Regions from separate parts of the Actinoplanes sp. NPDC049668 genome, predicted to be linked through region 2. Evidence: riboswitches for the same ligand, from Rfam matches in the RefSeq annotation. Region 2 holds a riboswitch; the other holds the start of a gene.

Region 1 (20,579 bases), on a different contig from region 2:
GTCGTCGAAGCTCACTGTGCCGGTGACGCCGACCTGATAGGCCGACACCCGGCGCTCGAAGAAGTTCGACAGCTCCTGCACGTCCTGCAGCTCCATGAAGGCGAACGGGTTCGCCGAGCCGTAAAGCGGCGCGATGCCGAGCTGGATGAGCCGGCGGTCCGCCACGTGCTGCAGATATGCGCGCATGTCGGTCAGCGACATGCCCGAGACGCCCTGCTCCAGCAGGTCCGCCGCGAACTGCACCTCGCACTCGACGGCCTCGGCCAGCATGTCGCGGACCTGCCGTTCCATCTTGTCGTCGAACAGGTCCGGCTCCTCGGCACGCACCTGTTCCACCACGTCGAAGGCGAACGCCATGTGCATCGACTCGTCGCGGAACACCCAGTTGGTTCCGGACGCGAGCCCGTGCAGCAAACCTCGCGAGCGCAGGTAGTAGACGTAGGCGAAGGCGCCGTAGAAGAACAGCCCCTCGATGCAGGCGGCGAAGCAGATCACGTTGAGCAGGAACGCGCGCCGGTCGTCCTTGGTCCGCAGCTCGCGCAGGTCGAAGACCGAGTCGATCCAGCGGAAGCAGAAGTCCGCCTTGCGGGCGATCGACGGGATGTTCTCCACCGCGTCGAAGGCGGCCGCCCGCTCGGCCTCGTCCGGCACATAGGTGTCCAGCAGATTCAGATAGAACTGGACGTGCACCGCCTCCTCGAAGAGCTGCCGGGAGAGATACAGCCGCCCCTCGGGCGAATTGATGTGCTGATAGAGGTTGAGCACAAGGTTGTTGGCGACGATGGTGTCGCCCGTGGCGAAGAAGGCGACCAGCCTGCTGACCAGGTGCTGCTCGGCGGCCGAGAGCTCGGCCAGGTCGGCGAGGTCGGAGTGCAGGTCGACCTCCTCGACGGTCCAGGTGTTCTTGATCGCGTCCTTGAATCGGTCGAAGAAGTGCGGATACTTCATCGGCCGCAGGGTCAGGTCCATTCCGGGATCAAGCAGCATCTACTGACACGCCTCACACGACTCGGGGTTCTCGAGGGAACAGGCCAGGGCGTCCTCGTCCGCGACCGGCGCGGCGAGCACCACCGCCGGGAGCGCCGGCGGGCTGGCCGGCGCGGCGGAGACCGTGGCCTGCTGGATGCGCGTCGCGGGCCGCGAGCGCAGGTAGTACGTGGTCTTCAGCCCGGCCTTCCAGGCGTAGAGGTACATCGACGAGACCTTGCCGATGGTGGGGGCGCTCATGAACAGGTTCAGCGACTGCGACTGGTCGATATAGGGAGACCGGGCCGCGGCAAGGTCGATGAGGGCCTTCTGCGGCAGCTCCCACGCGGTCCGGAAGAGCTCCCGGACCTCCGCCGGCAACGCCTCGATGCCCTGCACCGAACCCTCGGCGCGCTTGATCTGCTCGCGCACCGCCGACGTCCAGAGGCCGCGTGCCTTCAGCTCGCGTACCAGATAGGTGTTGATCTGAAGGAACTCGCCGCTCAGGGTCTCGCGCTTGAAAAGGTTGCTGACCTGCGGCTCGATGCACTCGTAACAGCCGGCGATGGAGGCGATCGTCGCCGTCGGCGCGATCGCGATCAGCAGCGAATTGCGCAGGCCGGTGTCCGCGATCCGCGCGCGCACCGCCGCCCAGCGAGCGGACTGCGTCGGGGCCACCCCCCACAGATCCGGCTGCAGGTCACCCCGGGCGGCCCTGGTCTCCGGGTACGCGGGATGCGGGCCGGAGCGCTCGGCGAGCGACGCCGAGGTCTCCAGCGCGGTCAGATAGATCTCCTCCGAGACCCGGGTCGAGAGCTCCCGGGCGGCGGCGGAGTCGAACGGCAGCCCCAGCGCGAAGAACGCGTCCTGCAAACCCATCAGCCCGAGCCCGACCGGGCGCCACCGCGGGTTGCTCGCCGCCGCCTGCTCGCTCGGGTAGTAGTTGATGTCGATGACCCGGTCCAGGAACACGACGGCGGTCCGCACGGTCTCGCGCAGCTTCGCCCAGTCGACGTCGTCGCCGGTCAGGTGTGCACCGAGGTTGATCGAGCCGAGGTTGCAGACCGCGGTCTCGTCGTCGGCGCTGACCTCGAGGATCTCGGTGCACAGGTTCGACAGGTGGATGGTGTTGCCGGGGCGGCCGGTCTGGTTGCTCAGCCGGTTCGAGGGGTCCTTGAAGGTCATCCAACCGTTGCCGGTCTGTGCCAGCGTGCGCATCATCCGGCCGTACAGGTCGCGCGCCCGGACGGTCTTGACCGCCTTGCCCTCCGCGATCCGGTACGCGGCCTCGAACTCCCCGCCGTAGAGGTCCGGCAGCCCGGGGGCGTCGGACGGGTCGATCAGCGACCAGTCCTCGTCGGCCTCGACCCGGCGCATGAACTCGTCCGGGATCCAGTTGGCCAGGTTCAGGTTGTGTGTGCGCCGGGCGTCCTCGCCCGTGTTGTCCCGCAGCTCGAGGAATTCCTCGATGTCCGGGTGCCACGGCTCGAGGTAGACGCAGGCCGCGCCCTTGCGCCGGCCGCCCTGGTTGACCGCCGCGACGCTGGCGTCGAGCGTGCGCAGGAACGGCACGATGCCGTTGGACCGGCCGTTCGTGCCGCGGATCAGCGCGCCCCGGCCGCGCACCCGCGACCAGGAGATGCCGATGCCACCGGCGAACTTCGACAGCCGCGCCACCTGCTGATAGCGCTCGTAGATCGAGTCAAGCTCGTCCTTCGGCGAGTCCACGAGGAAGCACGACGACATCTGGGTGTGCCGGGTGCCCGAATTGAACAACGTCGGCGAGCTCGGCAGGTAGGCGAGCGACGACATGAGCCGATAGAACGCGATCGCCTCACCCGCGCTGGTCGACAGGCCGCAGGCGACCCGCAACAGCCAGTACTGCGGCGTCTCCACGACCAGGCGCGTCCGCGGATGCCGCAGCAGGTAACGGTCGGCGACTGTACGCAGGCCGAAGTACTCGAACCGCAGGTCGCCGGCCGGGTCGACGGCGTCGTCGAGCTTGCGGGCGTTCCTCGCGACGAACGCGGCCGTCTCGTCCCCGATCAGCCCCTCGGCGTGGCCGCGGGCGATGGACTGGCTGAAGCTCGCGATGCCCTGGCCGCGGACCTCCTTGTCGACGAACGCGGCGAGCAGCCGGGCCGCCAGCCGCGAATACTGCGGTTCCTCGCCGATCAGCTCCGCCGCCGTCTGGATCGACAGCCGGTCGAGCTCGGCGGTGGTCGCGTCGTCGTAGAGACCACTGATGGTCTTGGTCGCCACCCGCAACGGGTCGACCTCGTCCAGGTCGGCGACCCACCGCTCGACCGCCTTCACGATCTTGTTGACGTCGACCGACTCCGCGTCACCGTTGCGCTTGCGCACCTGCATCGCATGCCTGCGCTGCTCCGGCACGGCTGGATCGGTCGCAGTCTGCTCCTGCGTGACCGTCATGAACTCTCTCTCCTCGCGAGCCCGTTCCGAAGTGGTCTCCGGGCGCGCAGGAGGACGCCGGTGGACGCGGCTGTACGCGTACACCTGAGTGGCGTCGGCCGTCCCACGCGGCCTCGGACCGCCGCACGCGGAGCGTGCGGCGCGCTGGCAGGTCTTCGGACTCGCGGGCCTGACCTGTCTTCGGTCTCCTACTGGCCGTCGCTTCCCAGGCCGGGGCCCAGTGCTGATGACGGCGGTCGTTCCCACTCACCGCTGCGGGGCAGTTCCGGTCTTCCACCGGATTCCCTCTTGCCTCGGCCGTCCTGGAGAGACGGCCGAACCAGCTGCGGGCAACACCATATCTAGGTGCGACTCGAAACGCGCAACCCCACATGTCGTGTCGGCGTGTCGGATCATGCTCGTTCGGGTGAGGCCCCGCGCGTGGCGGGGACGGCAAGGGGTAGAACCTCTGCATGGCAATGACGCAAGCCCCGCCGGGGGCTCAGGGGTTCATTCCCGCCGATGCGCACGACCTCGACGAGCTCAAGGCCGCCGCGCCCGGCTGCCGCGGCTGCGAGCTGCACGAGAACGCCACCCAGGTGGTCTTCGGGCGCGGCGCCGCACACGCCCGGCTGGTGCTGGTCGGCGAGCAGCCCGGCGACATCGAGGACCAGAAGGGCCTGCCCTTCGTCGGCCCGGCCGGCCGGCTGCTGCGCGACGCGGTCGGCGACGCCGGCATCGACCCGTCGGTGATCTACCTGACCAACACCGTGAAGCACTTCCGCTTCGAACTGCGCGGCCGGCGCCGCATCCACCAGACGCCCGGCCCGGCGCACATCGTCGCCTGCCGTCCCTGGCTGGTCGCCGAGTTCTCACTGCTCAAGCCGGACCTGATCGTGGCGCTCGGCGCGACCGCGGCCAAGGCCCTCTTCGGACCCTCGTTCCGCGTCACGAGATCACGCGGCGAACTGCTACCGTGGCCGGCCGCGGCGCAGCGCCCACAGGACTTCCCGAAGGCCGAGTCCCGGGCACTCGCAACGATCCATCCCTCGGCAGTGCTACGGGCCGACGACCGGGACGCGGCATACCGAGGCCTGGTCGACGACCTCAAGGTTGCGGCAACGGCCCTGTCCTGATCCGCACCCCTGGCACTCTGTCTCCGGCTTGGACTTCGCCCCCGCGTGCGTGCATGTCTGTCGCTCGCCGCCCTCGCAGCGCGTCGCGGGCGATCGGTGCCGGACAGTGATGACGTGCCCACCGCCGACGTCCTATCCCGGCACGTCGCCCGTCGTGGCGTGCCGGTCTCCAGGCGTGCCAGGCGGATGGATGCGTCCTGTCGCTTGATGTGGCCGGTCGGCGGGTCTGTTGCCTGGTGTGAGTGGCTCGCGGTCCTGTCGCTTGGTGTGGGGCTGGCCCGTTGCCTGGTGTGGCCGGCCCGGCTGGCCTGTCGCTTGGTGTGGCCGGCCCGGCTGGCCTGTCGCTTGGTGTGGCCGGCCCGGCTGGCCTGTCGCTTGGTGTGGCCGGCCCGGCTGGCTCGTCGCTTGGTGTGGCCGGCCCGGCTGGCCCGTTGCCTGGTGTGGCCGGCCCAGCCGGCTCGTCGCTTGGTGTGACCGGCCCGCCGGCCCGTCGCTTGGTCTGAGCGGCCCGCCGGCCCGGTGTCCGGTGTCACCGGTCCGTCGGCCCGTTGCCCGTGTGACCGGTTCCGCCGGCCCTCCAGGTGGCCGCCCTGTTCGGTGGTCCCGGGGGGCGTCCTGCAGGGTCGGCGCTCTATCGCCGACGGTCCTCGCATAGTGATGTGCGTCTCAGCATTGTGCGCGGCGGGGTCGTCCGCGGCCCGCAGGTACGCTTTTGCCCGTGCGGTTGACGGATTTCTGGGGGCGCCTCGAGCAGGCGTTCGGCCCCGCATATGCGAGGAGCCTTGCCACCGATCAGAGTTTCTCGGCGCTACAGGGCCGCACGATCGAGCAATCCATTGCTCAGGGTGTCGATACCGCTACCATCTGGCGCGCGGTGGTGGCCGAGTACCCCGATCGGGTGCCTTCGCGCCTGCACTGACCCATCTTTCGTACGTTTGTTCTGGCGTGTCACTCGATAGTCGTACACCTGTTCGGCTATCGTCCTCAGCGGCGTGGTCATCCGCAGCTCACGACCGGGCGGTCGTTTTCTGTCAGACCCAACGTCTAGCGTGACCCGCGTGGTGAACAGAAACGCTTCGGCGAAGACGCCTGGGAAGTCGAGTACAGGGGTGGCGGACATGGTGGCAGGACCTGATCGGGACAAGGCGCTAGACCTTGCTCTCGCGCAGATCGACAAGCAGTTCGGCAAGGGCTCGGTGATGCGCCTCGGGGAGCGGCCGGTCACACAGATGGCCATCATCCCCACCGGCTCCATCGCCCTCGACATCGCGCTCGGCGTCGGCGGCCTGCCGCGCGGCCGGGTCATCGAGATCTACGGCCCGGAGTCCAGCGGTAAGACGACGGTCGCCCTGCACGCGGTGGCCAACGCCCAGCGCAACGGCGGCATCGCGGCCTTCATCGACGCGGAGCACGCGCTCGACCCCGACTACGCCCAAGCCCTCGGCGTCGACACCGACGCCCTGCTGGTGTCCCAGCCGGACACCGGCGAGCAGGCGCTCGAGATCGCGGACATGCTGATCCGCTCCGGCGCGCTCGACATCATCGTCATCGACTCGGTGGCGGCCCTCGTGCCGCGCGCCGAGATCGAGGGCGAGATGGGCGACAGCCACGTGGGTCTGCAGGCTCGCCTGATGAGCCAGGCCCTGCGAAAGATCACCGGCATCCTGAACAACTCCGGCACGACCGCGATCTTCATCAACCAGCTCCGCGAGAAGATCGGCGTCATGTTCGGCTCGCCCGAGACGACGACGGGCGGCCGCGCGCTGAAGTTCTACTCGTCGGTGCGCCTCGACGTACGCCGCATCGAAAGCCTCAAGGACGGCACCGACGTCGTGGGCAACCGCACCCGCGTCAAGGTCGTGAAGAACAAGGTCGCGGCGCCGTTCAAGCAGGCCGAGTTCGACATCATGTACGGCAAGGGCATCTCCCGCGAGGGCTCGCTGATCGACGTCGGCGTCGAGCAGAGCATCGTCCGCAAGTCCGGCGCCTGGTACACGTACGACGGTGACCAGCTGGGCCAGGGCAAGGAGAAGGCGCGCGAGTTCCTGAAGGAGAACCCGGACGTCGCCGCCGAGATCGAGAAGAAGATCCTGGAGAAGCTCGGCGTGGGCCAGACCACCGGTGACGCCGCCGGCGGTCCAGACCTGCCCCCGGTCGACTTCTGATCGATGCAACCTCCGACGACGAGGCGATCCGCTGCACCCGGCCCACCCGGGCCGGGTGACCCCTCCCCGCCGCTACACCGGTCCGGCGCCGTTCGAGGCCCTGCACGAATCCACAAACCGGCACCGTCGCGGACTTCCGCCTCGCGGACTTCCGCCTCGCGGACTTCCGCCTCGCGGGCTTGGGTCTCGCGGGCTTCCGCCTTGCGGGCTTGGGTCTCGCGGGCTTCCGCCTTGCGGGCTTGGGTCTCGCGGGCTTCCGCCTTGCGGGCTTCCGCCTTGCGGGCTTCCGCCTTGCGGGCTGTGGCCTCCGCTCCACAGCCCGCCCGGGCCGCCGGCCCGCTCGTCCCGGCGAACGGCTGAGCCCGGGTGCCTGGACGACGCGGCGCGCGGTCGGGGCGGGGCTGGGATGCGATCCCACCCCGGCCCACAGAAGATGACTCCCCTGGTGGCGAGCTCCGGCCCGACGACCCGGAACGCGGCAACGTGACGGGCCGGCGCCGCCGGAGCTCGCCGGGCGGACCGCCCTACAACACCCGCGACAACGCGGCTGAGCGGCCGCCCGAGCCGCCGCGCAGCGAGTCCGAGATCGCACGCGAAATCTGCCTGCGCCAGTTGGCGGTGCGCCCGCGCACCCGGGCCGAACTGGCCAAGACCCTGGCCCGCAAGGAGATCTCCGACGAGGTGATCGCCGAGGTCCTCGACCGCTACGACGAGGTCGGCATCATCGACGACGCCGCGTTCGCCCGGATGTGGGTGTCTACCCGGCACCAGGGCCGGGGCCTGGCCCGCCGGGCGCTGGCCAACGAGCTCCGCCGGCACGGGGTGGAGGCCGAGGTGGCCACGGAAGCCCTGGAGACCTTGGACGACGACGCCGAGGCCACCACCGCACGCGCTCTGGTCGATCGCAAGCTGCGGTCCGCGCGAGGCACCCCCGACCAGGTGTTCCGCCGCCTGGTCGGAATGCTGGCCCGCAAGGGCTACCCGGCCGGCGTGGCGATCCGAGCGGTAAAGGACGCCTTGGCGGCCCGCGACGCCGAAGCGGCCGAGTTCGCCGACCAGATCGACGCCGATGCCCTGGCAGACGAAGCCAACGACCCACTGTCCTGACCGCACGCAAAGCCCGACCGGCCCCGGCGAGCCGCGCACGAACCGGGGCGCTGGCCCGAGTCCAGATGTGGATCGGGTGCGTGGTCGGACTGGGTGGTGGTTCGGGTTTGGGCGTGGGCCGGGGTGTGTGCTTGGGCCGGGGTGTGTGTGCTTGGGCCGGGTGGTGGTCCAGGTTGGGTGTCGGTCGAGCATGTCCTCGTGCGGTGCGGGCTGGCGGTGGCCGAGGCGGCCGCGGTACCCGAGGCTGCCTTTGGGCGTGCGGGTTGCCGGACGCGAGGTTCGTATGGCGAGCGGGATCTGGGGAAGTTGCCGATCAACCAACCCGGCTGCCATGTGACCGATCGACCGACCCGGCTGCCATGTGACTGATCGACCGGCCCGGCTGCCAGGTGACTGATCGACCGGCCCGGCTGCCATGTGACTGATCGACCGGCCCGGCTGCCAGGTGACTGATCGACCGACCCGGCTGCCATGTGCCGGACAGGTGCCCGGTCCGCTGCGACTCTGTTCGAGTCCGCACAGCAATCTATCGCCATTTGTGTGTTCCAACACGAGCGGTGAGGTCGCCCCGTGCTGTATCCGGCCATCGAGCTTTGGCCGTTATATCGGTGCTGCGATAAGTGATCGCTGAGATGTCGGATTTGGCTGTCCCTGTTTGGGCTGTGATGGCATCAGGTGCCCTGCTCACCCCACTCCGGAGCAAGGTTCCACCCTTCGCATCGTCGGCGCAGGGTGCTGACAAGGTTAGATGCGTGTTGTCTGAATTTGGCTAGATTGTTGCCCGTGGATAGGAGTGGATTTCTATCCGGCAAGTTGTGGCGCGGACTACGGATTTGTCCACTGAGGACGTAATGGCCCTTTGGTGTCGGCAAATGGGGAGGAAACCAAGCGACTCGCACGCCATTGCGGCATGCGTGCTACGGCCCGGGCTTGGCGTCATCGTCGTGCCGTCGCTGCGGCCGAGCTGGGGGTGGCACCTCTACGAGAGTGGACCGTAGCCTCTCCGGGCTGTCGGTCCATCGTCGCTGATGGATCTCGCGAGGCGTCGCCGACGGCCTCGGACTGGTAATCTGTGCTTGGTGACAGACGACTTCCACCCAGCTCAGCGCGGTGGCGGCTCCCCTCACGAGAGCCCCGACGCGACGGCTCAGGTCGTCCCACACATCGCGTCGGCCGGTTCGCCCGAGGGCACCGTTCCGCCATCGCACTCTGATGCCGAAATCCCTGGTCAGCATTCTGTGCCAGCGGACAGCCAGGCCCTGCCCGGTCCAGGGCAGGGCGATGTGCCCGCGGCGCCCTTCGCGTATCCGCCTAGAGCACATCAGTCCGGAACCTCAGCATCGATGCCCGGCGATCCGGCAGACGTCACAGCCAATCTGAGAGTGCCGATGGACGGACAGGGGCCTGGCGAGGAAGACCCGACCGCGCCGGTCACACACCCGCCGTCCGGTCAGCCGCTGGTCGGTCAGGTGTCGGATGGGCAGACGCCGGTGGCTCACTCGCCGGTCGGTCAGCCGCCAGTGCCCCACCCGCCGGGCGGGCAACCGCTGGCCGGTCATCTGCCGGTGACTCACCCGCCAGTTGCCCACTGGCCGGTTCCTGCACCCTCCGGCGGAAACGTGCCTCCACGCGGCCGGACCACCGGGCCAGTGCCGACGTCTCCGGCCGTGTCCACGTCCGGGCATGCGCCGGCATACAGAACAGTGCCGGCCGATGGCGCGGCAGCCGTGACTGCTCCTGCAACCGACCCGGTAGCCGGATCCACCCCGACGGGCAGCCCAGCCGGCGGCGCGGCCCGGATGACCGACCCCGCGTCCGCCACCCCGCACTACGGCCCGCGGTCCGCCGCCGAGAACCGGCCCCCTCCGAACCCGACCGGCCACAACGCCGAAAGTAATCAGCAATACAGCTACGGCCCGTTCCACCGAGGCCCACAGCAGCCGAACGAACCCCACCCGACTCCGGGAGAGGGCCCGGCATATGGTGCGCCCCCGGCCTTGGGTGGCCGTCCGGCGCATGGTCCGAGTCCGACTTCCGCCGGGGATCCGGCTTACGGTGCGAGTCCGACTTCGGGCGGGGGTCTGGCGCATGGTGTGCCCCTGGCCTCGGGTGGCGATGCGGCGCATGGTCCGAGTCCGACTTCGGGTGGGGGACCGGCCTATGGCGCGACCCCGACTTCGGGTGGCGGCCACCCATACGGTGCGCCCTCGACCTCGGGCGCCGCCCCGGCGTACGGAGAGGACTACAGCGCCTCAAGCCCTCCAAGCTGGTCCGCCACAGACCCCGTCTCAGGCAACGGCCCCGCCGACCCCTACGGCTTCTCGGTGGCCCCGGCATTCGGCAGCGGCCCGCGCATCGAACCCACTCCCAAACAACCCCGAGGCCGCTTCGCGATCCCGGCCCTAGCCGGCCTGGCAATAGGCCTGCTCGTCTTCGGCACCGCCGGCTGGTTCCTCGGCCGTTCGACCGCCGGCACCCAGGCCCGGACCGGTACGCCGGCGCCAACGGTCAGCTCCGCGCCGGCCCTGGGCCCCTACGAGCAGAATCAGATCGCCATCAATCGGCCGAAGCTCGGCGGTGCCCTGGCCCCCGTCGCCGAGGGCTGGCTTCCTCACCTCTCCGGCTGTGTCCGCAGCGGCGACCCGGACGGCCCAACCGCCAACAACGCGGAGAAGGCCCGGGTCCGCTGCGAGATGGACGCCATGAGCGTCATCTTCGTGGAGTACGCCACCACCGCCGACCGCGACAAGGCGCGGGTCAAGACACTCGGGCAGAACGTCGATGCCCGCGAGCTCACCCCAGGCGTAGGCCCCGCGGTGGAGCGTGCGACACCTTCGGGCCGGACCAGCGGCAACTACGTGGAGTTCGCGTACCAGGCCACGGGCAAGACTGTCAGCGGCATCTGGTGGGACGACAGCTCCACCCCCATAGCCGCCTACCTCCTCGCGTTCTGGAAGGAAGGCAGCGGGTCGAAATGGGAACCCATGCGTGACATCTGGGCCCGCTACGCCTGAATTGCCCCCAACGTACTTGAGCAGGGCGTGAGCGGGTCTGTGCCAAGCGTCCCGTCCTCTGCCGAATCATGAGTCCTTGACCGAACCGGCACTCGCGACCTAGCCTCGCGTTACACAAGGTTTGCTCGACCATCGCAGGCTAAGCGCACAATATAGATCGCATCACATTACGGCATCACTTGCGGCGTGGGGCGCCATCGATGCCTCCTCCGCCCGCAGACCGCGCGGGCGGTGGCCAGACATGCCCGGCGGTCGGTCCTCGACGCTGTAACCGGCGCCGTAGGCTGAACACGCCCGCGCTCAGCCGCCTTTGGTCGGGCATCCCTACACAGCCGGCGCAGCCATGCGCCGCAGCGAGGGGAGACGCGGCGAGATGACCACGGGCGTGATCTGGGTGCTCGTGATGGCGGTCGTCGTCCTCGCCACCTTCGTGGTGGTCGGACTGGTGCTCGGCGCCCGCGCGCTGCGTCAACTGCAGGAGAGCAAGACCGCCGACCGGGACCGTCGTGAGCAGACCGTCGACGACGCCATGGCCAAGGTCGACGACGCGAACGCCAAGGCCGCATCCGTACGTGCGGAGGCCGCCGCCGCCAAGGCCGAGGCGACCGCGGCGCGGGCCGAGGCCCGGCGGGTCCTCGAGGACGCGCACGGCGAGGCGGACACGATCCTCGAGCACGCCCACCGCCAGGCCGAGTCGGATGCGGAGCAGGTGCGCACCGCCGCCCGGCGCAGCGGTGAGCGCGAGGTCGCCCTGCTGAATGCCACGGCCAAGGAGCAGGCCGCCGAGGTCGAGCGGCGCGCCGCCCGGATAGACGAGCGGGAGCGGTTGCACGCCGACGAGGTCGAGCGGCTCGTCGAGCGGGAGCGGCGGCTCGTCGCGATGGACACCGACCTGTCCGCGCGTGAGGCCGCGCTGACCGTTCGGGAGTCGGAGCTCGCGGGCGCCGAGGAGGCCCGCCGCCGCGAGCTCGAGCGGGTCGCCGGGCTGACCGCGGACGCGGCCCGCGTCGAGCTGATCGAGAACATCGAGAACCAGGCGAAGCGCGAGGCGGCGATCCTGGTGCGCGACATCGAGAGCGAGGCGAAGCACACCGCCGACACCCGGGCCCGGCACATCGTCGTCGACGCGATTCAGCGTATCGCCAGCGAGCAGACCGCGGAGAGCGTGGTCAGCGTCCTGCACCTGCCGAGCGACGAGATGAAGGGCCGGATCATCGGCCGTGAGGGCCGCAACATCCGGGCGTTCGAATCTACGACCGGGGTCAATCTGATCATCGATGACACCCCCGAGGCGGTGCTGCTCTCCTGCTTCGATCCGGTACGCCGTGAGGTCGGCCGGCTGACGCTGGAGAAGCTGGTGCTCGACGGCCGCATCCACCCGCACCGTATCGAGGAGGTCTTCGACAGCGCCAAGAACGAGGTCGAGCGGCTCTGCGAGCGGGCGGCCGAGGAGGCGCTGGTCGACGTCGGCATCACCGACATCCACCCCGAGCTGGCGACGCTGCTCGGGCGGCTGCGCTACCGCACGAGCTACGGCCAGAACGTGCTCAAGCACCTGGTCGAGACGGCGCACATCGCCGGCATCATGGCCGCCGAGCTGCGCCTGGACGTGCCGACGATCAAGCGGTCGGCGTTCCTGCACGACATCGGCAAGGCGCTGACCCACGAGGTCGAGGGCAGTCACGCGCTGATCGGGGCGGACCTGGCCCGCAAGTACGGCGAGTCCGAGGACGTCGTGCACGCGATCGAGGCGCACCACAACGAGGTGCCGCCGCAGACGATCGAGGCGGTGCTGACGCAGGCCTCGGACGCGTGCTCCGGCGGCCGGCCGGGCGCGCGCCGGGAGAGCCTGGAGGCGTACGTCAAGCGCCTCGAGCGGATCGAGGAGATCGCCGCCGGCAAGGTCGGCGTCGACAAGGTCTTCGCGATGCAGGCGGGCCGCGAGATCCGGGTGATGGTCCGGCCGGAGGACGTCGACGACATCGGCGCGGCGGTCCTGGCCCGCGACGTCGCGAAGCAGATCGAGGAGGAGCTGACCTATCCGGGGCAGATCCGGGTGACGGTCGTCCGGGAGTCGCGGGTGACGGAGCTGGCGCGCTGACGCCGGACGCGAACGAACGCGCCCGGCGCCAGCAACGAATCGGCTAGTCGCCGATGGGCTCGACGGCGGCGACCGGGACCGGGCCGGACGCCTTCGGTGCCTTGCCGGTGCGGCGGGTCCGGCGCTCCAGCCAGGCGGCGAAGGACGTCAGCGACGCGTTCACGGCGATGTACATGATCGCCGCGACGATGGCGGCCGCGACGATGTTGCCGAAGTTCGCCGCCAGGTTGTTCACGCTCTGCAGCAGCTCCGGGTAGCCGATGATGTAGCCGAGCGCGGTGTCCTTCACCAGGACCACCAGCTGGCTGACGATCACCGGGAGCATCGCCCGGGCCGCCTGCGGCATCAGGATCTCCTGCATCACCTGGCTCTTGCGCAGGCCGATGGCGTAGCCGGCCTCGCTCTGCCCGCTCGGCACGGCCCTGATGCCGGCGCGGAACGCCTCCGCCAGCACCGAGCCGTTGTAGAGCGTGAGGCCGGCGACCACGGCCCAGAACGGCGGCATCGGCGACTCGGTGATGAACGGGATGCCGTAGAAGATGAAGAACATCAGCAGCAGCAGGGGCACGGCGCGGAAGAACTCCACGACCATGCCGGCCGGCACGCTGAGCCACCGGTGGTCGGAGAGCCGCCCGACCGAGAAGATCAGGCCGAAGATCAGCGAGAGCACCATCGCGACGGCGGCGGCGCTCACCGTCTTCCAGAGGCCCGGCAGCAGGTAGTCCGTCCAGGTCGACGACTCGGTGAACGGCTCCCACAGCGCCGCCGCCCACTGGCCCTTCTCGTCGAACTTCAGGTAGACCCAGTACAGCAGCGCCAGCAGGGCGATGCCGAACACCACGGTCAGGATCCCGTTGCGGACCTTGGCCCTCGGTCCGGGGTGGTCATACAGGACAGCGTCGGTGCTCATCGCTTGACCGCCATCCGGTTGGCCAGCCAGCCGAAGGCGTAGCCGGTGGGGATGAGGACGGCCGCGAACGTTCCCGCGAAGACGAGGAAGATCGCGATGACCTGGTCGCCGTTGGAGTTGATGAGTTCCTTCATCGCGTTCGAGGACTCCGCCAGGCCGATCGTGCCGACGATCGTCGAGTTCTTCGCCAGGGCGATGAAGATGCTGCCCAGCGGTGCGATCACGGCCCGGCCGGCCTGCGGGAGGACGATGATCGTCAGGGTCTGGAAGAAGGACATGCCGATCGCGCGGGCCGCCTCGGCCTGACCGGCCGGGACGGTGTTGATGCCCGAGCGGATCGCCTCACAGACGAACGCCGCGGTGTACACCGACAGGCCGATCACGCCGAGCCAGTAGTTGTTGCGGTCGATGTCGTCCGACAGCGTGACGCCGAGCGTGGAGAACAGGCCGAAGTAGCAGAAGAAGATGATCAGGGTCAGCGGCGTGTTCCGGAACGTGTTGACCCAGGTGGTGCCGAAGCCGCGCAGCACGGGCACCGGCGACACCCGCATCGCGGCGAGCAGGACGCCGAGAATGAGGGCCCCCACGGTGCCGGCCACGGTCAGCTTCAGGATCCAGAGGAATCCCGTCACGTACACGTCGATGTTGGTGGGGTCGGAGAAGACGTCCATCGTCCTCGCTTCCTCGCGCCGCGAGAGGCGGGCGGGGCCGGCGCTGCCGGCCCCGCCCGCTCAGTTGAAGATCAGCTGCAGTTGGTGAGCTTGGTGACGTCGAGCTCCGGCGCCGGCTTGCCGCTCTTGCCGAGCGTGTTGTCCCACGCGGCCTTGTACGAACCGTCGGCCGCGGCCGCCTTCAGGATCTCGTTGATCTTGTTGCAGCCCTCGGAGTCCTCCTTCTTGACGCCGATGCCGTACGGCTCGGAGCTGAAGGGCTTGCCGACCACCTTGAACTTGCCCGCGTACTGGTCCTGCGCGGCGTAGCCCGCCAGGATGATGTCGTCGGTGGTGACCGCGTCCACCTGGCCGCCGGCCAGCGCCGTCACGCACTTGGAGTACGAGTCGAACTGCTGGAGTTTGGCGTCCTTGTAGTCGGTCTGGATCCGCTTGGCCGGCGTGGAGCCGGAGACGGAGCAGACCTTCTTGCCGGCCAGCGACTCGGGGCCGGTGATCGTCGAGGCGACCGGTACGAGCAGGTCCTGTCCGGCGACGTAGTACGGGCCGCCGAAGTTGACGACCTTCTTGCGCTCGTCGTTGATCGTGTAGGTCGCCACGACCACGTCGACCTGGCCCTGCTGGATGAAGGGCTCACGGTTGGACGACACGGTCGTCTTGTACTCGATGCCGGACTCCGGCACGCCGAGGCCCTTCGCGATGATCTTCGCGATCTCGATGTCGAAGCCGGTGTAGGTGCTGCCGGTCTGCAGGCCGAGGCCCGGCTGGTCGGCCTTTACGCCGAAGACCAGCTTCTTGTCGCTGCCGGCCTTGCCGACGATGCCGCTGGCCGCGGTGTCCGACCCGCTGTCGTCCCCGCCACATGCTGCGGCGGCCATCACCAGAGCGAACGCCCCGGCCACTGCCGTCATACGGTTGATGCGCATCGTCCTGCTCCTCCTGGTGGAAACTCCAACAACGTGAACGTGCTCGTATCGTGCTGATGCTTCAAGTGACCTGTCGGAAACCGGAAAAGGGGTATCCGGTGTGGACATTCAATGAGTAAGGATCTTGGAGAGGAAGTCCCGGGCGCGCTCGCTCTTCGGGTTCTCGAAGAACTCGGCGGGCGGCGCCGACTCGACCAGCTGGCCGTCGGCCATGAAGACGACCCGGTTCGCGGCGTGCCGGGCGAAACCCATCTCGTGGGTGACCACGACCATGGTCATGCCCTCGCGGGCGAGCGAGGTCATGACCTCGAGGACCTCGCCGACCATCTCGGGGTCGAGCGCGCTGGTCGGCTCGTCGAAGAGCATCGCCTTGGGCTGCATGGCCAGGGCGCGGGCGATGGCGACGCGCTGTTGCTGGCCGCCGGAGAGCTGGGCGGGGTACTTCTCCGCCTGGCTGGCGATGCCGACCCGGTCGAGCAGGCCCATCGCGCGCTCGCGGGCCACGGAGGCCTTCTCGCCACGCACCTTGACCGGACCGAGCATCACGTTCTGCAGGATCGTCTTGTGCGCGAAGAGGTTGAACGACTGGAACACCATGCCGACCTCGCTGCGCAGCCGCGCCAGGGCCTTGCCCTCGGCGGGCAGCGTCTGGCCGTCGAAAGTGATCGTGCCCGAGTCGATCGGTTCGAGGCGGTTGATCGCCCGGCACAGCGTCGACTTGCCCGAGCCCGACGGTCCGATCACGACGACCACCTCGCCGCGGTCGACCGAAAGGCTGACATCCTGCAGGACATGGAGCGGGCCGAAGTGTTTGTTGACGCCCTCGAGAACGATGAGAGGCTCGCTTGTGGGCACCGTCGGACCACCGTCCCGTCGTTGGGTTGCTCGGATGGGGTCACTCTATGGGCGTGGTCATCTCGGTTCGCACCGAGATAGGTCACGGAGCGGTAACTGTGCAGGTGTGAGGCCGAAGGGATGTCCACGATGAGCGGTATGGCCGACGCCGATCCGACAGCCGGACTCTGGAGCTGGTCCGCTTCCGAACGCCTGGAGGCGGTGCACGTGCGCACCGCCGTCTCCGGTGCCCTGCGGCGCCCGGTGGCGACGCTGGACGCCCCCGCGGACGGTGCGGTGCTCTGTGACGTATGGCACGTCGGCGGCGACTTCCCGACCCTGATCGAATGCTTTCTGGCGCCGGGCGACATCGCCGAGGCGACGATCGCCAGCGCCGTCTCGGTCCGGCTCGGCGCCGACCTGCTGCTGCCCGACGACACCCTCAACCCGACCCGGTACGTGCTCGCGGAGCCGGACGGGTCGCTGCGGGCCGTGCACGTCGAGGAGGTCGAGACCGACGACGGTACGGAGCGCAGCAACCTGCGGCCCTGCACGGGCGACGACCCGGACTGCGCCCGCGGGCCGGGCTGTGGCCGTTCGCGGTGGAAGCCGGCGCCTACGCCGGAGCGACCCGCGGCCGCCTAGGGACTATCCTGGTCAACTGCCATGACTACCGAGAATCCTGAGGCAGGCGCCGCGCGCACGTACGACGTGCGCACCTACGGCTGCCAGATGAACGTGCACGACAGCGAGCGCATCTCCGGCCTGATGGAGGGCGCCGGATACGTCCGCGCGGCCGACGCGGCCGACGCGGACGTTGTCGTGTTCAACACCTGCGCGGTCCGGGAGAACGCCGACAACCGCCTGTACGGCAACCTCGGCCACCTGCGCCCCACCAAGCTCCGGAACCCCGGCATGCAGATCGCGGTCGGCGGCTGCCTGGCGCAGAAGGACCGCGGCGACATCGTCAAGCGCGCGCCCTGGGTCGACGTGGTCTTCGGCACACACAACATCGGCTCGCTGCCGGCGCTGCTGGAGCGCGCCCGGCACAACCAGGAGGCCGAGGTCGAGATCCTCGAGTCGCTCGAGGTCTTCCCGTCGACCCTGCCGACCCGCCGCGAGTCGACCTACGCCGGCTGGGTGTCGATCTCGGTGGGCTGCAACAACACGTGCACGTTCTGCATCGTGCCGTCGCTGCGCGGCAAGGAGAAGGACCGCCGGCCGGGCGACGTGCTCGCCGAGGTCGAGGCGCTGGTCGCCGAGGGCGTGCTCGAGGTCACCCTGCTGGGCCAGAACGTCAACTCCTACGGCGCCGAGTTCGGCGACCGGCTCGCGTTCGGCAAGCTGCTGCGCGCCTGCGGCGACGTCGCCGGCCTGGAGCGGGTCCGCTTCACCAGCCCGCACCCGAAGGACTTCACCGACGACGTGATCGCCGCGATGGCCGAGACGCCGAACGTGTGCCACTCGCTGCACATGCCGCTGCAGTCCGGCTCCGACCGGGTGCTGCGGGCGATGCGCCGCAGCTACCGCTCGGAGAAATACCTGGGAATCATCGACAAGGTCCGCGCCGCCATGCCGGACGCGGCGATCACCACGGACATCATCGTGGGCTTCCCGGGCGAGACCGAGGACGACTTCGAGCGCACCCTGGACGTGGTCCGGCAGGCCCGCTTCTCCAGCGCCTTCACGTTCCAGTACTCCAAGCGCCCGGGCACCCCGGCCGCGACGATGGACGAGCAGCTGCCCAAGCAGGTCGTGCAGGAACGCTACGAGCGGCTGATCGCCACGCTCGAGGACATCACCTGGGCGGAGAACAAGAAGCAGGTCGGCCGGGGTGTCGAGGTCCTGGTCGCGACCGGCGAGGGCCGCAAGGACGAGCGTACGGGCCGGATGAGCGGCCGGGCTCGGGACGGGCGGCTGGTGCACTTCGCGACCGGGGAGCTGACCGGCGTCCGGCCGGGCGACATCGTGCACACCGAGATCACGTACGCGGCACCGCACCACCTGAACGCCGACGGCGCGCCGCTGGCGCACCGCCGCACCCGGGCCGGCGACGCGCACGAGGCGGGCCGGGCACCGCGCACGGCCGGCGTCTCGCTGGGCCTGCCGAGCGTCGGCGTGCCGGCACCCCTGCCGGCCGCGGCCGGCGGCTGCGCCCTGTAGGCGTCCCACCTACTGGTAAAGGTCTCACGTATCGGCGGACCGTGCCGATCCGGGGGAGCATGCGTTGGTATGCCGCGTTCTCCTTCGCCCTGGTGGCGGGGTACCTGGCGTTCCCTGCTGAGCTGCGGACGATCCCGTTCCTGATCGTCACGTTCGCCGCCATTCCCGCCGTGATCGGCGGCATGCGGCGCAGCCCGGCCGCCGCGCGCGCTCCATGGTGGCCGGTGCTGGCCGGGCTGGTGGTCTTCAACCTCGGCAACCTCGCCTGGCTCTGGTACTTCTACGTACAGGGGCGGGCGACCGGCGACGGCACGCTCGCCGACCTGCTGTACAACCTGGCGAACCTGCTCATGCTCGCCGGGGCGATGTCGGTGGTGCTGCGCCGGGGCCGCCGCGACATCGGCGGCCTCATCGACTCCGGGATCACCGCGTTCGCCCTCGGCGGGCTCCTGTGGGACTCGTTCGTGCTTCCTCAGCTCACCGCCGCCGACACCCCGATGTCGCGCCAGGCCGCCCTCTTCGTCAACGTCCTGGTCATGGCGGGCTCGCTGGGTGCCCTGCTGCGGGTGTCGACGGTCTCCGGGCGGCAGGTTCCCGCCCTGTGGCTGATGACGATCAGCATGGGAACGGGGCTCGCCGGCAACCTCGCGGCGGCCTTCGCCATCGACCCGGCGACGGGCACCCGCCCCGACTGGACCACCATGATCTTCATGGCCGGGTACACGTTCCTCGGCTGCGCGGCGCTGCATCCCTCGGCGGCGGACGCCACCCGCACCGGACCGGAGCCCAAGGACGACCTGACGGCGGGCCGGCTGACGTTCCTCGGCATCATGACCGCGCTGATCCCGATCGTCGGCGGCGGCCGGGCCGTCTTCAAGCTGCCGACCGACGGGCTCCTCGTCGCGCTCGGCTCGGCCGTGGTGATCCCGCTGGTCATGGTCCGGGTGGCCCGGCTCGCCAACCAGCGCCGCCGGGCGGAACGGGCGCTGCTGCGGATGGTCAACCGCGACCCGCTCACCGGGCTGCCGAACCGGGCCGGGTGTCTCGAACGGCTCGCGGCCGAGCTGGAACGGCCGGGCGTCGCCGTGCTCTTCTGCGACCTCGACGGCTTCAAGCCGGTCAACGACCGGCTCGGCCACGCGGCCGGCGACGAGTTGCTGATCGCGGTCGCCGCGCGGTTGCGCGGCTGCGTCCGCGAGCAGGACCTGGTGAGCCGCTTCGGCGGCGACGAGTTCGTCGTGGTGTTGCGCGACGCCCACCCGCGCGTGGCGGTCGCGGCCGCGTGCGCCCGGATCAGCGAGATGGTCTCGCGGCCGCTCACCGCCGGCGGGGAGAGCGTCCGCATCGGCATGAGCGTCGGCGTGGCCTTCGCGGACCGGGACGCCTCCGTCGACGACCTGCTCAACCGCGCCGACCTGGCCATGTACCAGGCGAAGCAGTCCAAGAACGTCGGCGCCCTCAGCCTCAGCGGCCTCTGAAGATCAAAATTCTTTTCCCGTACGCGCACAGCCGCACCGCCCCCAGCAGGGCACCCTGGCGACGGGGTCCAGTGCCTCGGGATTGGCAACGGACGCCCCGGGCCGCGCCGGGGATGATGGCGGCATGGACCTCAGCTTCGCCGACGTGGCCGCCGCCCGGGACATCGTCCACCGGTACCTGCCGCCGACCCCGATGTGGTCGTACCCGCTGCTGGACGCGGCCGCCGGCGCGACGGTGTTCGTCAAGCACGAGAACGTCCAGCCGGTCGGCGCGTTCAAGGTGCGCGGCGGGCTCACCCTCCTCGCGGCGATGTCGCCGGCGGAGCGGGCCCGGGGCACGGTCAGCTACTCGACCGGCAACCACGCACAGTCGATCGCCTACGCGAGCGCGATCCACGGCGCACCCTGCCGGGTGGTGATGCCGGAGTCGGCCAGCCCGGCGAAGGCAGACGCGGCGTCGGCGCTGGGCGCCGAGGTGATCCTGCACGGCCCCGATCTCGAGACGGCGCAGCGGCACGCCGAGGACCTGGCGCGGGACACCGGCGCGCGGCTGATCAGCCCGGGCGACACCCCGGAACTGCTGGCCGGGGTCGGCACGCTGTACGTCGAGATCCTCGAGGCCGAGCCGGACCTGGACGCCATCCTGGTACCGATCGGCAGCGGCACCGGCGCGGCCGCGGCGGCCGTCGTGGCCCG
Region 2 (11,489 bases):
CGTTCAAGGAGATCGACGAGCAGGGGCTGCCGCAGTACGTCGCCGACCCCGAGCGCGCCGCCCGGGTGGCCCGGATCGCGGTCAACCACGCGCGGCTGCGCCGGGTTCCCAACGCGGAGAAGAAGCTCGCGCTGGTGCTCTCGGCCTACCCCACCAAGCACGCGCGGATCGGCAACGCGGTCGGTCTCGACACACCCGTCTCGGCGATCCGGATGCTGCGCCGGCTGCGCGCGGAGGGCTACCACCTCGGGCACGACAACGCGGTGCTGCCGCTGCTCGACCTGGACGACGACACCGCCGCCGGTGACGCGCTGATCCACGCCCTGATCGCGGCGGGCGGTCAGGACGAGGAGTGGCTCACCTCCGCCCAGCTCTCCGACGCGCAGGTGCGCATCTCGAAGTCCGAGTACGAGGCCTGGACCGCGGACCTGCCCGCCGATCTTCGCGAGGCGATGGTCGACGCGTGGGGCGGCGCGCCCGGCAACCTGTTCGTCAACGACGACGGCGAACTGGTGCTGGCCGTGCTGCGGGCCGGCAACGTCGTCATCCTGATCCAGCCGCCGCGCGGCTTCGGCGAGAACCCGGTCGCGATCTACCACGACCCCGACCTGCCGCCGAGCCACCACTACCTCGGCGCCTACCGCTGGCTGGAGCACGGCTTCGCCGCCGACGCGGTCATCCACCTGGGCAAGCACGGCTCGATGGAGTGGCTGCCCGGCAAGAACGCCGCGCTCTCGGCCTCCTGCGGCCCCGACGCGGCCATCGGCAACCTGCCGCTGATCTACCCGTTCCTGGTCAACGACCCGGGCGAGGGCGCCCAGGCCAAGCGCCGCGCGCACGCCACCATCGTCGACCACCTGGTACCCCCGATGGCGCGGGCGGAGTCGTACGGCGACATCGCCCGCCTCGAGCAGCTGCTCGACGAGCACGCCAACATCGCGGCGATGGACCCGGCCAAGCTGCCCGCGGTGCGCGGCGAGATCTGGCAGCTGATGCGCTCGGCCGAGATGCACCGCGACCTCGGTCTCGAGGAGCGCCCGGAGGACCGGGAGTTCGACGACTTCCTGCTGCACGTCGACGGCTGGCTCTGCGAGATCAAGGACGCCCAGATCCGCGACGGCCTGCACATCCTGGGCGCCGCGCCAACCGGCGAGGCCCGGGTCAACCTGGTGCTCTCCATCCTGCGTGCCGCCCAGGTCTGGGGCGGCGTCGGCGACGCCGTGCCCGGGCTGCGGGCGGCGCTCGGACTGGCCGGCGGGAGCACCACGGAGGTGGACGCGTTCGAGGCCGAGGCCCGCGCGCTGGTCGAGGCGATGGAGAGCGCCGGCTGGGATCCGGCGGCCGTCGAGGCCCTGCACCACGACGCCGACGTGCGCCGGGTGCTCTTTTTCGCCGCGACCCAGGTCGTACCGCGACTGGCGAAGACCACCGACGAGCTCGACGCGGTCCTGCACGCGCTGAACGGCGGCTTCGTGCCCGCCGGCCCGTCCGGCTCGCCGCTGCGGGGCCTGGTCAACGTGCTGCCGACCGGCCGCAACTTCTACACCGTCGACCCGCGTGCCGTCCCCAGCCGGCTGGCCTGGCAGACCGGCCAGGCGATGGCCGACTCGCTGGTACAGAAGTACCTCGACGAGACCGGCGGCTACCCCACCTCGGTCGGGCTGAGCGTCTGGGGCACCAGCGCGATGCGCACCAGCGGCGACGACGTCGCCGAGGTGCTCGCGCTGCTCGGCGTCCGCCCCGAATGGGACGAGGCGTCCCGGCGGGTCAGCCGGCTGACGATCATCCCGCTCGAGGCGCTGGGCCGACCGCGCATCGACGTGACGGTGCGCATCTCCGGGTTCTTCCGCGACGCCTTCCCGCACGTGGTCGCGATGCTCGACGACGCGGTGCGGATGGTCGCCGACCTCGACGAACCCGAGGACCGCAACTACGTGCGCGCGAACACCCGCGCCGACCTGACCGCGCACGGCGACCACCGGCGCGCCACCACCCGCATCTTCGGCTCCAAGCCGGGGTCGTACGGCGCCGGCATCCTGCAGGCCATCGAGTCGGGCAGCTGGCGCGACGACGCCGACCTGGCCGAGGTCTACACGGCCTGGGGTGGCTTCGCCTACGGCCGCGACCTCGACGGTGCCCCGGCCGCCGACGACATGCGGGCCAACTACCGCCGCATCAAGGTGGCCGCGAAGAACGTCGACTCCGCCGAGCACGACATCGCCGACTCCGACGACTACTTCCAGTACCACGGCGGCATGGTCGCCACCGTGCGCGGGCTGACCGGCGCGGACCCGAAGGCGTACGTCGGCGACTCGACCAGCCCCGACGCCGTGCGGACCCGCACCCTCGCGGAGGAGACCGCCCGGGTCTTCCGCGCCCGGGTCGTCAACCCGCGCTGGATCGCGGCGATGCAGCGGCACGGCTACAAGGGCGCCTTCGAGCTCGCCGCCACCGTCGACTACCTCTTCGGCTTCGACGCCACGGCGGGCGTGGTGCACGACTGGATGTACGAGAAGCTCGCCACCGAGTACATCCTCGACGAGACCAACCAGGCGTTCCTGCGCCAGTCGAACCCGTGGGCGCTGCGCGGCATCGTCGAGCGGCTGCACGAGGCGGCCGAGCGGGGCCTGTGGGCCGAGCCGGACGCCGACGTCCTGGCCGCGATGCAGCAGGTCTACCTCTCGGTCGAGGGAGACCTCGAGGACCGCGAGTGAGCGGCGCGTGAAGGTCTGGATCCTCGGCGTCGGCATGGGCCCGCAGCACGTCACCCCCGAGGTGGCGCAGGCGCTGCGGGAGTGCGACTACGTCGTCGCCGCGTCGAAGGGCGACGACGACGGCCTGCTGGCCGCCCGCCGCGCGATCGCCGCCGCGCACGGCGTCGAGGTGGTCGCGGTCGCCGATCCGCGGCGGGACCGCGACACCGACTACGACGCAGCCGTACGCGACTGGCACGCGGCCCGGGTCGAGGCGTACCGGCGGGTCCTTCGCGAGCGCGGCGGCACCGCTGCGTTCCTGGTCTGGGGCGACCCTTCGCTGTACGACTCCACCATCCGGATCGTCGAGCAGCTCGGGATCGAGTACGCCGTGCTGCCGGGCATCAGCGCTCCCCAGCTGCTCGCGGCCCGCCATCGGGTCGTGCTGCATCCCGTCGGGCGGCCGGTGCACGTCACGACCGCGCGGCGGCTGCCGGAGGCGATCGCCGCCGGGCAGACCAACCTCGTCGTGATGCTGTCGGCCGCGCTCGACCTCGACGGCCTGGACGACTGGTCGATCTGGTGGGGAGCCAACCTCGGCACCCCGTCGGAGGAGCTCGTGGCCGGGCGGGTGGCCGAGGTCCGCGGCGCGCTCGACGCGGCCCGCGCCCGAGCCAGGCGCGCCGCCGGCTGGGTGATGGACGTCTATCTGCTGCGGGCGCCGGGGTGAGACTCCTGCTGTTGGGCGGCACCGGCGAGGCCCGCGAGCTCGCCGCCCGGCTCGTCGACGCCGGTGTCGAGGTCACCTCCTCGCTCGCCGGCCGGGTGGCGCGGCCGCGGCTGCCCGTCGGGCGGGTGCGCATCGGCGGCTTCGGCGGTGTCGACGGCCTGCGCGCGGCGCTGCGCGGGTACGACGCCGTGGTCGACGCCACGCACCCGTTCGCGCGGGGGATGTCCGCGAACGCCGCCGCCGCCTGCGCGGCCGAGGGCGTGCCGTTGCTGCGGTTGGAGCGGCCGGGCTGGGAACGCGATCCGGCGTGGCACCTCGTCGACGATCACGAGCAGGCGGCGGCCCTCGCCGGCTCCCTCGGCGGGCGCCCGTTCCTCACCGTCGGGCGGCAGGAGCTGGCTCGCTTCGTACCGGCGCTGGCCGGCCGCGCGGTGCTCGCGCGGGTCGTCGACGTGCCCGAACTCGAGCTGCCGCCGGCCTGGGAGCTGGTGACCAGCCGGGGCCCGTACACGCTCGCGGGCGAGCTGGCGCTGATGGCCGAGCACCGCAGCGACGTCCTGGTCACCAAGGACTCAGGCGGAACACATACCTGGCCGAAGATGCGCGCCGCCGCCGAGCTGGGTGTCGCCGTTGTCGTCATTCGGCGTCCGGCCGCCCCGGCGGGCGTGCCGACCGTCCACGATGTCGACCGCGCCGCGGCCTGGGTGCGCGAGCGCGGCTGACGCCGTCACCACTCGATGCCCTTCTGGCCTTTCTGCCCGGTCTCCATCGGGTGCTTGATGTTGGTCATCCCGGTGACCAGGTCGGCGATCTCGACCAGCCTCGGGTCGGCGTTGCGCCCGGTGACGATCACGTGCTGCCGGCCCGGCCGGCCGGCGAGGGTCTCGACGACCTCGTCGACGTCGACCCAGCCCCACTTCATCGGGTAGGTGAACTCGTCGAGGATGAGCAGGTCGTGGCTCTGCGCGGCGAGCCGTCGGCTGATCTCCCGCCAGCCCTCGGCCGCCGCGGCGGCGTGGTCCTCGGCCTCGCCCTGCTTGCGGGTCCAGGACCAGCCCGAGCCCATCTTGTGCCACTCGACCGGGCCGCCCTCGCCGGTCTCCTGGTGCAGCAGGCCGAGCCGCTCCAGGACGGTCTGCTCGCCGATCCGCCACCGGGCCGACTTCACGAACTGGAAGACGCCGATCCGCCAGCCCTGATTCCAGCCCCGCAGGGCGAGACCGAAGGCGGCGGTGGACTTACCCTTGCCGTCGCCGGTGTGCACCATCAACAGTGGCCGGTTGCGCCGCTGGCGGGTGGTGAGGCCGTCGTCGGGTACGTCGACCGGCTGGCCCTGCGGCATCAGGCGGCACCCTTCACATCGGTGTGGTCGCGGACCGTGGTGGCCAGGGTCTCGGCGTTGACCTCCGCGACGGGGATGTGCGTGGCGCGCAGCCGCTCGGCGAGCCGCCGGGCCAGGCCGAGGCGCAGGGGACCGTTCTCGCCGTCGATCACCACCGAGGTGATCCCGAGACCGGCGATGTGGTCCGCGACCCGCAGGGACCGGGCAACCGCGTCGGGACCGGCGGTGGCGCGGCCGTCGGTGACCACGACCAGCAGGGGACGCAGTCGCGGGTCCCGGACCCGCTCGCGGGCCAGTACGTGTGCCGCCTCGATCAGGCCCTCGGCCAGCGGTGTGCGACCGCCGGCGGGCAGCTCGTCCAGCCGGGCCGCGGCGATGTCCACCGAGTGCGTCGGCGGCAACGCCAACTCGGCCCGCAGGCCGCGGAACGTGATCAGGCCGACCTTGTCGCGGCGGCGGTAGGCGTCCAGGAGCAGCGAGAGGATCGCCGTCTTGACCTGGGTCATCCGCTTGCGGGCCGCCATCGATCCGGAGGCGTCGACGCAGAACAGGATCAGGTTGGCCTCGCGGCCCTCCCGGACGGCCACCCGCAGGTCCTCCGGTCGCAGCGCCACCCGGCCGTCGACGCGGCGCCGGCCGGCCTGTTTCCCGGCGGCCGCCAGCAGGGTCTCCACGAGGTGCAGGGACCCGACGGCACCCTCGGGGCGTCGGGCGCCGATCCGGCTGCCGCTGCTGGAGACGGCCCGGCTGCGGCTGCCCGCCGACCCCTCGCCCACGCCCCGGATGCTGAGGAACCGGGGCCGGTACGGCGTCGCCGCGGCGATCGTGGACTCGCCGCCGGCGGACTGCGCCGGCGGCTGGTGATCGTCGCCTGCCTCGGGTGCCTGCGCACCATCGGCACGGTCGACGTCATCCGGCTCCGGGCCGGACGCCTGATCCCCGGGCCGGTCGTCACGGCCGCCCTCCGGCGGGTCTTCGGGGCCGCCCTCCGGCGGGTCGGGCGGCAGCTCGTCGTCGCCGAGGATCTGGTCGAGCAGGTTCTCGTCCAGCCCGGGCGCGTCGAAGGGGTTGCGCCGACGGCGGTGGGGGAGCGCGAGCAGCGCGGCCCGGCGGATGTCGGCGCGGGTCACCTCGTCGCGTCCCTGCCAGGCGGCGTGTGCCACGGCGGCGCGGGCGGTGACGATGTCGGCGCGCAGCCCGTCGACCTCGAACGCCGCGCACACCTCGGCGATCTTGAACAGGGCCGCGTCGGAGAGCCGGACCTTGCCGACGTGCTCGCCGGCGACCTCGATCCGCTCGGTGAGCGACGCGTCGGCGTCGCGGTAGCGCTCGCTGAACCCGCCCGGGTCGGCGTCGTAGGCCATCCGGCGGCGGACCACCTGGACGCGTACGTGTGGGTCACGCGCGGCGGCGACCTCGACGGTGAGCCCGAACCGGTCGAGGAGCTGCGGGCGCAGCTCGCCCTCCTCGGGGTTCATGGTGCCGATCAGGACGAAACGCGCGGCGTGCTCGACCGAGACGCCGTCGCGCTCGACCGACGCGCGGCCCATCGCGGCGGCGTCCAGGAGCAGGTCGACGAGGTGGTCGTGCAGGAGGTTGACCTCGTCCACGTAGAGGATGCCGCGGTGCGCGCGGGCCAGCAGGCCGGGCTCGAACTCCACCTTGCCGTGCGAGAGTGCCCGCTCCAGGTGCAGCGAACCGAGTACCCGGTCCTCGGTCGCACCCACCGGCAGCTCGACCAGCCGGACCGGGCGGGTCAGGCGCGGTGCGCCGTCGGCGAACGGACCGTCGGGCGACACCCCGGCCCGGTCGGCCGGGTCGATGGAGAAGCGGTCCTCGGCGAAGACCTCGATGGGCGGGAGCACGGCGGCGAGGGCCCGGACGGCGGTCGACTTCGCCGTGCCCTTCTCGCCGCGGATCAACACCCCGCCGATCTCCGGCGAGATGGTCGTCAGGACCAGCGCGAGTCCCATGTCGTCGAGGTCGTCGGCCTCACAACCGAGGACAGCGGAAAATGGGTACTGCACCGGCATGTGAGGCTCCCGCTCGCTCGCCACTGGTCATGGGGAGGCGCGAGGCCGGTCTTCGGACTTGTCGGGTCCCTCGTGGTGAGAGCCTGATATACCGCAGCGGGCCTGTGCCGGAGTCTCACCGGCTTCCCAGATTCTCCCCGCCGGTCTCCACCGTTTCGGTGGCCGACCACTGGGGCACCTCGTGCCTGTCGCCGCCTACGATAGCGTCCGCGTCATGCCAGGCACGATTTCCCCAGCCAGCGGACCGCCGATCCGGGTCGTCGGCGTCGACGCCGACGGGTGGGCGGGCCTCGGCGAGGCGGCACGCGAGGACGTGCTCCGCGCCGCGCTGGTGATCGGCGGGCGCAGACACCTGGCGATGCTCCCGGACGTGCCCGGCCAGCGCCGGGAGTCGTGGCCCACGCCGCTGCGCGAGAAGCTCGGTGCCCTGCTGGACTCCTGCGGCCCCGGTCAGGTCGTGGCGCTCGCGTCTGGCGACCCGCTGGTGTCCGGCATCGGCACGACCCTCATCGACCTGTTCGGCGCCCACCGGGTGCGGATCCTCCCGGCCGTCTCGTCGGTCGCGCACGCGCGGGCCGAGCTGCGCTGGCCCGCCGAGAGCCACGGGACCGTCAGCGTGGTCGGCCGCGACCTTTCACTGGTACGCCGAGAGCTCGCACCCGGCCGCCGGCTGCTCGTGCTCTCCTCCGACGAGCACACGCCCGCGAAGGTCGCGTCGCTGCTGGTCGACGCCGGCTACGGCGCGAGTCTCCTGCACGTGCTGGGCGACCTCGGCGGCCCGGCGTACACCCGGATCGACGCGACCGCGGCCACCTGGTCCGCGCCGGCACCCCGGCTCAACGTGATCGGGTGTGAGCTCGCCGGCCCGCTCCTCGGCGGCTGGGTCGCCGGCCTGCCCGACGACGCCTTCGAGAACGACGGCCAGCTCACCAAGCGCGACCTGCGCGCCGGCGCGCTGGCCCGGCTCGCCCCGACGCCGGGCGCGCACCTGTGGGACGTCGGCGCGGGCGCCGGATCCGTCGGCATCGAATGGATGCGCGCACATCCCACCTGTACGGCCGACTCGGTCGAGAGCGACCCCGAACGGGCCGCCCGGATCACCCGCAACGCACACGCCCTCGGCGTACCCGGCCTGCGGGTGTTCACCGGGCGGGCGCCCGGCGCGCTCGGCGGGTTGCGGGCACCCGACGCGATCTTCGTGGGCGGGGGCGCGACCGTCCCCGGTGTACTGGACACGTGCCTGGCGGCGCTGGGGCCGGGCGGGCGCCTCGTCGTGCACGGGGTGACGCTGGAGACCGAGCAGTTGCTCGCCGCCGCCTATCGCGATCACGGCGGCGAGCTGATCCGCGTCGGCGTCGAGACCGCGGCACCGATCGGCTCCTTCACCGGCTGGACGCCGGCCCGGACGGTCACCCAATGGGCGCTCACGCGCGGCGTTTAGCGGACCGGTCCCGGCCCGGGTCGTACAGGTAGGACTCGCCGCCCGGGCGCGGGTCGAGGACCCGCCCGACGAGGATCACCGCGGCCTGCTTCAGGCCGGCGGACTCGACCTGCTCCGCGACGGTGGCGACCGTGCCGCGCAGCACCAGCTGGTCGGGCTGGCTGGCGCGGTAGACCACGACCGCGGGACAGTCCGCGCCGTACTCGGGCTCGAGCTCGGCCATCAGCTCCCGGACGCGGCGGACGGCCAGGTGGAGCACGAGGGTCGCCCTGGTGGCGGCGAACGCCGCCAGCGACTCCGTCCCGGGCATCGCGCTGGACCGGGCCCGGGTGCGGGTCAGCACCACCGACTGGGCCAGCAACGGCACCGTCAGCTCCCGCCCGACCACGGCCGCGGCCGCGGCGTACGCCGGGACGCCCGGGGTGACATCCCAGGGAACGCCGGCGGCGTCGAGCCGGCGGGTCTGCTCGGCGAGCGCGGAGTAGATCGACGGGTCGCCGGAGGCGAGCCGCACGACGTCCTTGCCCTCGCGGTGGGCCGCGGCCAGGCGCTCGGTGATCTGATCGAGGTCGAGGTCCTGGGTGTCGACCAGGCTCGCCCCCGGGCTGACGTGGGCGAGCACGCCCGGGTCGAGGTAGGTGCCCGGGTAGAGCACCACGTCGGCGCCGGCCAGCAGCCGGGTGGCGCGGACGGTGAGCAGGTCGGCCGCCCCGGGTCCGGCGCCGACGAAGTGGACGGTCATCAGCCCTCCACGCGGTCGCCGACGAACCGGGGCGTCCACACGCCGGCCGGGCCGACCCGGGTGCTCTCGGCGCCGACGATCAGCAGGCACTTCATGTCGATGGTCGCCGGGTCGAGCCGGGCCAGCGTGGTCACGGTCAGCGACTCCTCGGCACGGCCGACGTCGCGGCCGACGACGACCACGGTGTCGGGCTTGCGCTGCTCCAGCAGGATCCGCTGTGCGCTCGCGATCTGCTCGGTACGCGAGCGCGAGGCGGGGTTGTAGATCGCCAGCACCAGATCCGCCTCGGCGATCGCCCGCAGCCGCCGCTCCACCACCGTCCAGGGCTTGAGCCGGTCCGAGAGCGACACCACGGCGAAGTCGGCGCCGATGGGCGCGCCGGCGCGCGCGGCGACGGCCTGCACCGCGCTGACCCCAGGCAGCACCCGAATCATGACGCCGGCGTACGCCGGGTCCTCGGCGGCCTCGAAGACGGCGGCGGCCATGCCGAAGACGCCCGGATCGCCACCGGAGACGACCGCGACCCGCTCGCCCGCACTCGCCAGGTCGAGTGCGTGCCGGGCGCGGTCCACCTCGACGGTGTTGCCCGAGGCATGGCGGGTCAGCCCGGCGCGCTGCGGCACCCGGTCCAGGTACGGCCCGTAGCCGACGACGTGGTCGACCTCGGCGAGAGCCTGCGACACCTCCGGGGTGAGCCAGGCCGCGGGCCCCGGGCCCAGCCCCACGACGAGCAGTTCCGCGGTGGGCCCGGCGACCGCCGGCGCGGCCTGAACCCGCCCGCGGGAGCCGCGGCCGTGACGGCTGTCGCCGGTCACGACGATCAGCGAGAAGTACGGCACCGTGTCGGGATCCACCTCCGCGACCGGCAGCCAGCGCTGCTCGGGCATGGAGGCGCGCTCGACGTACAGCGCGTGCTCCAGGCGACCCGCGGCCGCCAGCGCCCGCCGCACCGCGGGGAAGGTCCGGCCGAGCTTCATGACGATCGCCGCGTCCGTGTCGGCCAGCCGGCGGGCGAGCTCGGGCTCGGGCATGGTGCCGGGCAGCACCGTGAGCACGTCGGTCTGGCGGACCAGCGGGCGGGCGGCGGCCGCGGTGGCGGCGGCGAACGCCGGAATTCCCGGCACGACCTCGGTCTCGTAGCGCTCGGCGAGCCGGTCGTGCATGTACATGTACGAGCCGTAGAAGAGCGGGTCGCCCTCGGAGAGGAGCACGACGTCGCGGCCCGCGTCCAGGTGGGCGGCCAGTCGCGCGGCGCAGGCCTCGTAGAACTCGGCGAGCGCTCCGGCGTACCCGCCACGGTGGTCGGTCGCCCCGGTCGTGACCGGATACGTCAGCTGCTCCTCGACGACTCCCGCGGGGAACAGGCCCGCGGCGATCCTGCGGGCGTTGGACTCCTTGCCGACGCCCGCGTGGTAGGCGATGACGTCGGCACCCTCGATGAGCCGCGCGCCCTTGCGGGTGATGAGCTCGGGGTCGCCGGGTCCGACCCCGACGCCGAAGAAGCGGCCGGTCACTCCTGCTCCTGTGCCAGGGCGTTCAGGGCCGACGAGGTCATCGCGGAGCCACCCCGCCGACCGCGGACGGTGACGTACGGGATGTCGATGCCGTGCCCGTCGGCGAGGTCGACGAGCGCCTGCTTGGACTCGGCGGCACCGACGAAACCGACCGGGCAGCCCACGATCGCGGCGGGCCGCGGTGCGCCGTCCAGGATCATCTCGAGCAGGTGGAACAGCGCGGTGGGCGCGTTGCCGATCGCGACGACGGCGCCGTCGAGGTACGGCTCCCACAGCGAGACCGCGGCCGCGGTGCGGGTGGTCCGCCACCGGCCCGCGAGGCCGGGCACGCGCTCGTCGTTGAGGAAGCACCGGACGTCGTTGTCCTTGGGCAGCCGGCTGCGCGTCACGCCGGTGACGACCATCGTGGCGTCGCAGAGGATCGGCGCCCCCGCGCACAGCGCCGCACGCGCGGCGGCCACCACCCGCGGGTGGACGACGAGGTCCGCGGCCAGGTCGACCTGGCCGCTGCCGTGGATCATCCGGACCGCGAGCTTCTCGGCGTCGGCGGGAACCGCGCGCAGGTCGGCCTCGCGCCTGATGGTGGCGAACGAGTCGACGTAGATGGCCGGCCCGCTGTCGGCGTACTCGTAACGGCGCCTGGGCCGGCGAAGGCCGTCGGTCTGGCTCATCTGCTCTCCTCGGGGACGAGTACGCCGCGCCAGGGCGTGACGATCAGCTCGGGTACGCCGGCGCTCAGCGCCGCGACGGCGGCCTGGTCGAGGCCGTCGGGGACCTCGACGTGGCGCCCACCGGCGACCTCCCCGAACGGCAGCGGCGCGCTGCCGGCCGGGATGCGGGCGTCGGCCGTCGCCGTCGGCAGCAGCGGTTCCGCCAGCTCGGCGACGTGCCAGGCGGCGCCCTGCCCGCTTCCCCTGCGGGCGACGAAGTCGGCGGCCAGGCCGACGATCCGCGCCGCGGCGTCGACGTGCCGGACCACCGGCCCCCACGAGGA

Evidence for each region. Region 2 has a riboswitch for cobalamin ahead of ACIBSW_RS18250 (VWA domain-containing protein). Riboswitches for the same ligand answer to the same signal wherever they lie in the genome.
Region 1: it holds a riboswitch for cobalamin, as region 2 does, so the genes downstream of both, ACIBSW_RS01025 (ribonucleoside-diphosphate reductase subunit alpha) here and ACIBSW_RS18250 (VWA domain-containing protein) in region 2, are expected to answer to the same signal.

Annotation. Positions count from the first base shown of each region.
Region 1 is NZ_JBITLR010000001.1:195,568-216,146, reverse strand. It holds gene ACIBSW_RS01030 (ribonucleotide-diphosphate reductase subunit beta) at 1-987, opposite strand, end outside; gene ACIBSW_RS01025 (ribonucleoside-diphosphate reductase subunit alpha) at 988-3,399, opposite strand; cobalamin riboswitch at 3,528-3,738, opposite strand; gene ACIBSW_RS01020 (UdgX family uracil-DNA binding protein) at 3,852-4,514, shown strand; gene ACIBSW_RS01015 (DUF3046 domain-containing protein) at 5,233-5,433, shown strand; gene recA (recombinase RecA) at 5,633-6,679, shown strand; gene ACIBSW_RS01005 (regulatory protein RecX) at 7,046-7,786, shown strand; gene ACIBSW_RS01000 (hypothetical protein) at 10,111-10,800, shown strand; gene rny (ribonuclease Y) at 11,174-12,901, shown strand; gene ACIBSW_RS00990 (amino acid ABC transporter permease) at 12,945-13,811, opposite strand; gene ACIBSW_RS00985 (amino acid ABC transporter permease) at 13,808-14,482, opposite strand; gene ACIBSW_RS00980 (glutamate ABC transporter substrate-binding protein) at 14,554-15,408, opposite strand; gene ACIBSW_RS00975 (amino acid ABC transporter ATP-binding protein) at 15,517-16,263, opposite strand; gene ACIBSW_RS00970 (hypothetical protein) at 16,393-16,887, shown strand; gene miaB (tRNA (N6-isopentenyl adenosine(37)-C2)-methylthiotransferase MiaB) at 16,909-18,405, shown strand; gene ACIBSW_RS00960 (GGDEF domain-containing protein) at 18,465-19,883, shown strand; gene ACIBSW_RS00955 (pyridoxal-phosphate dependent enzyme) at 20,008-20,579, shown strand, end outside.
Region 2 is NZ_JBITLR010000004.1:191,630-203,118, forward strand. It holds gene cobN (cobaltochelatase subunit CobN) at 1-2,714, shown strand, start outside; gene cobF (precorrin-6A synthase (deacetylating)) at 2,722-3,423, shown strand; gene ACIBSW_RS18240 (cobalt-precorrin-6A reductase) at 3,420-4,145, shown strand; gene cobO (cob(I)yrinic acid a,c-diamide adenosyltransferase) at 4,151-4,765, opposite strand; gene ACIBSW_RS18250 (VWA domain-containing protein) at 4,765-6,798, opposite strand; cobalamin riboswitch at 6,824-6,995, opposite strand; gene cbiE (precorrin-6y C5,15-methyltransferase (decarboxylating) subunit CbiE) at 7,013-8,239, shown strand; gene cobM (precorrin-4 C(11)-methyltransferase) at 8,223-8,981, opposite strand; gene ACIBSW_RS18265 (precorrin-2 C(20)-methyltransferase) at 8,981-10,495, opposite strand; gene ACIBSW_RS18270 (precorrin-8X methylmutase) at 10,492-11,166, opposite strand; gene ACIBSW_RS18275 (hypothetical protein) at 11,163-11,489, opposite strand, start outside.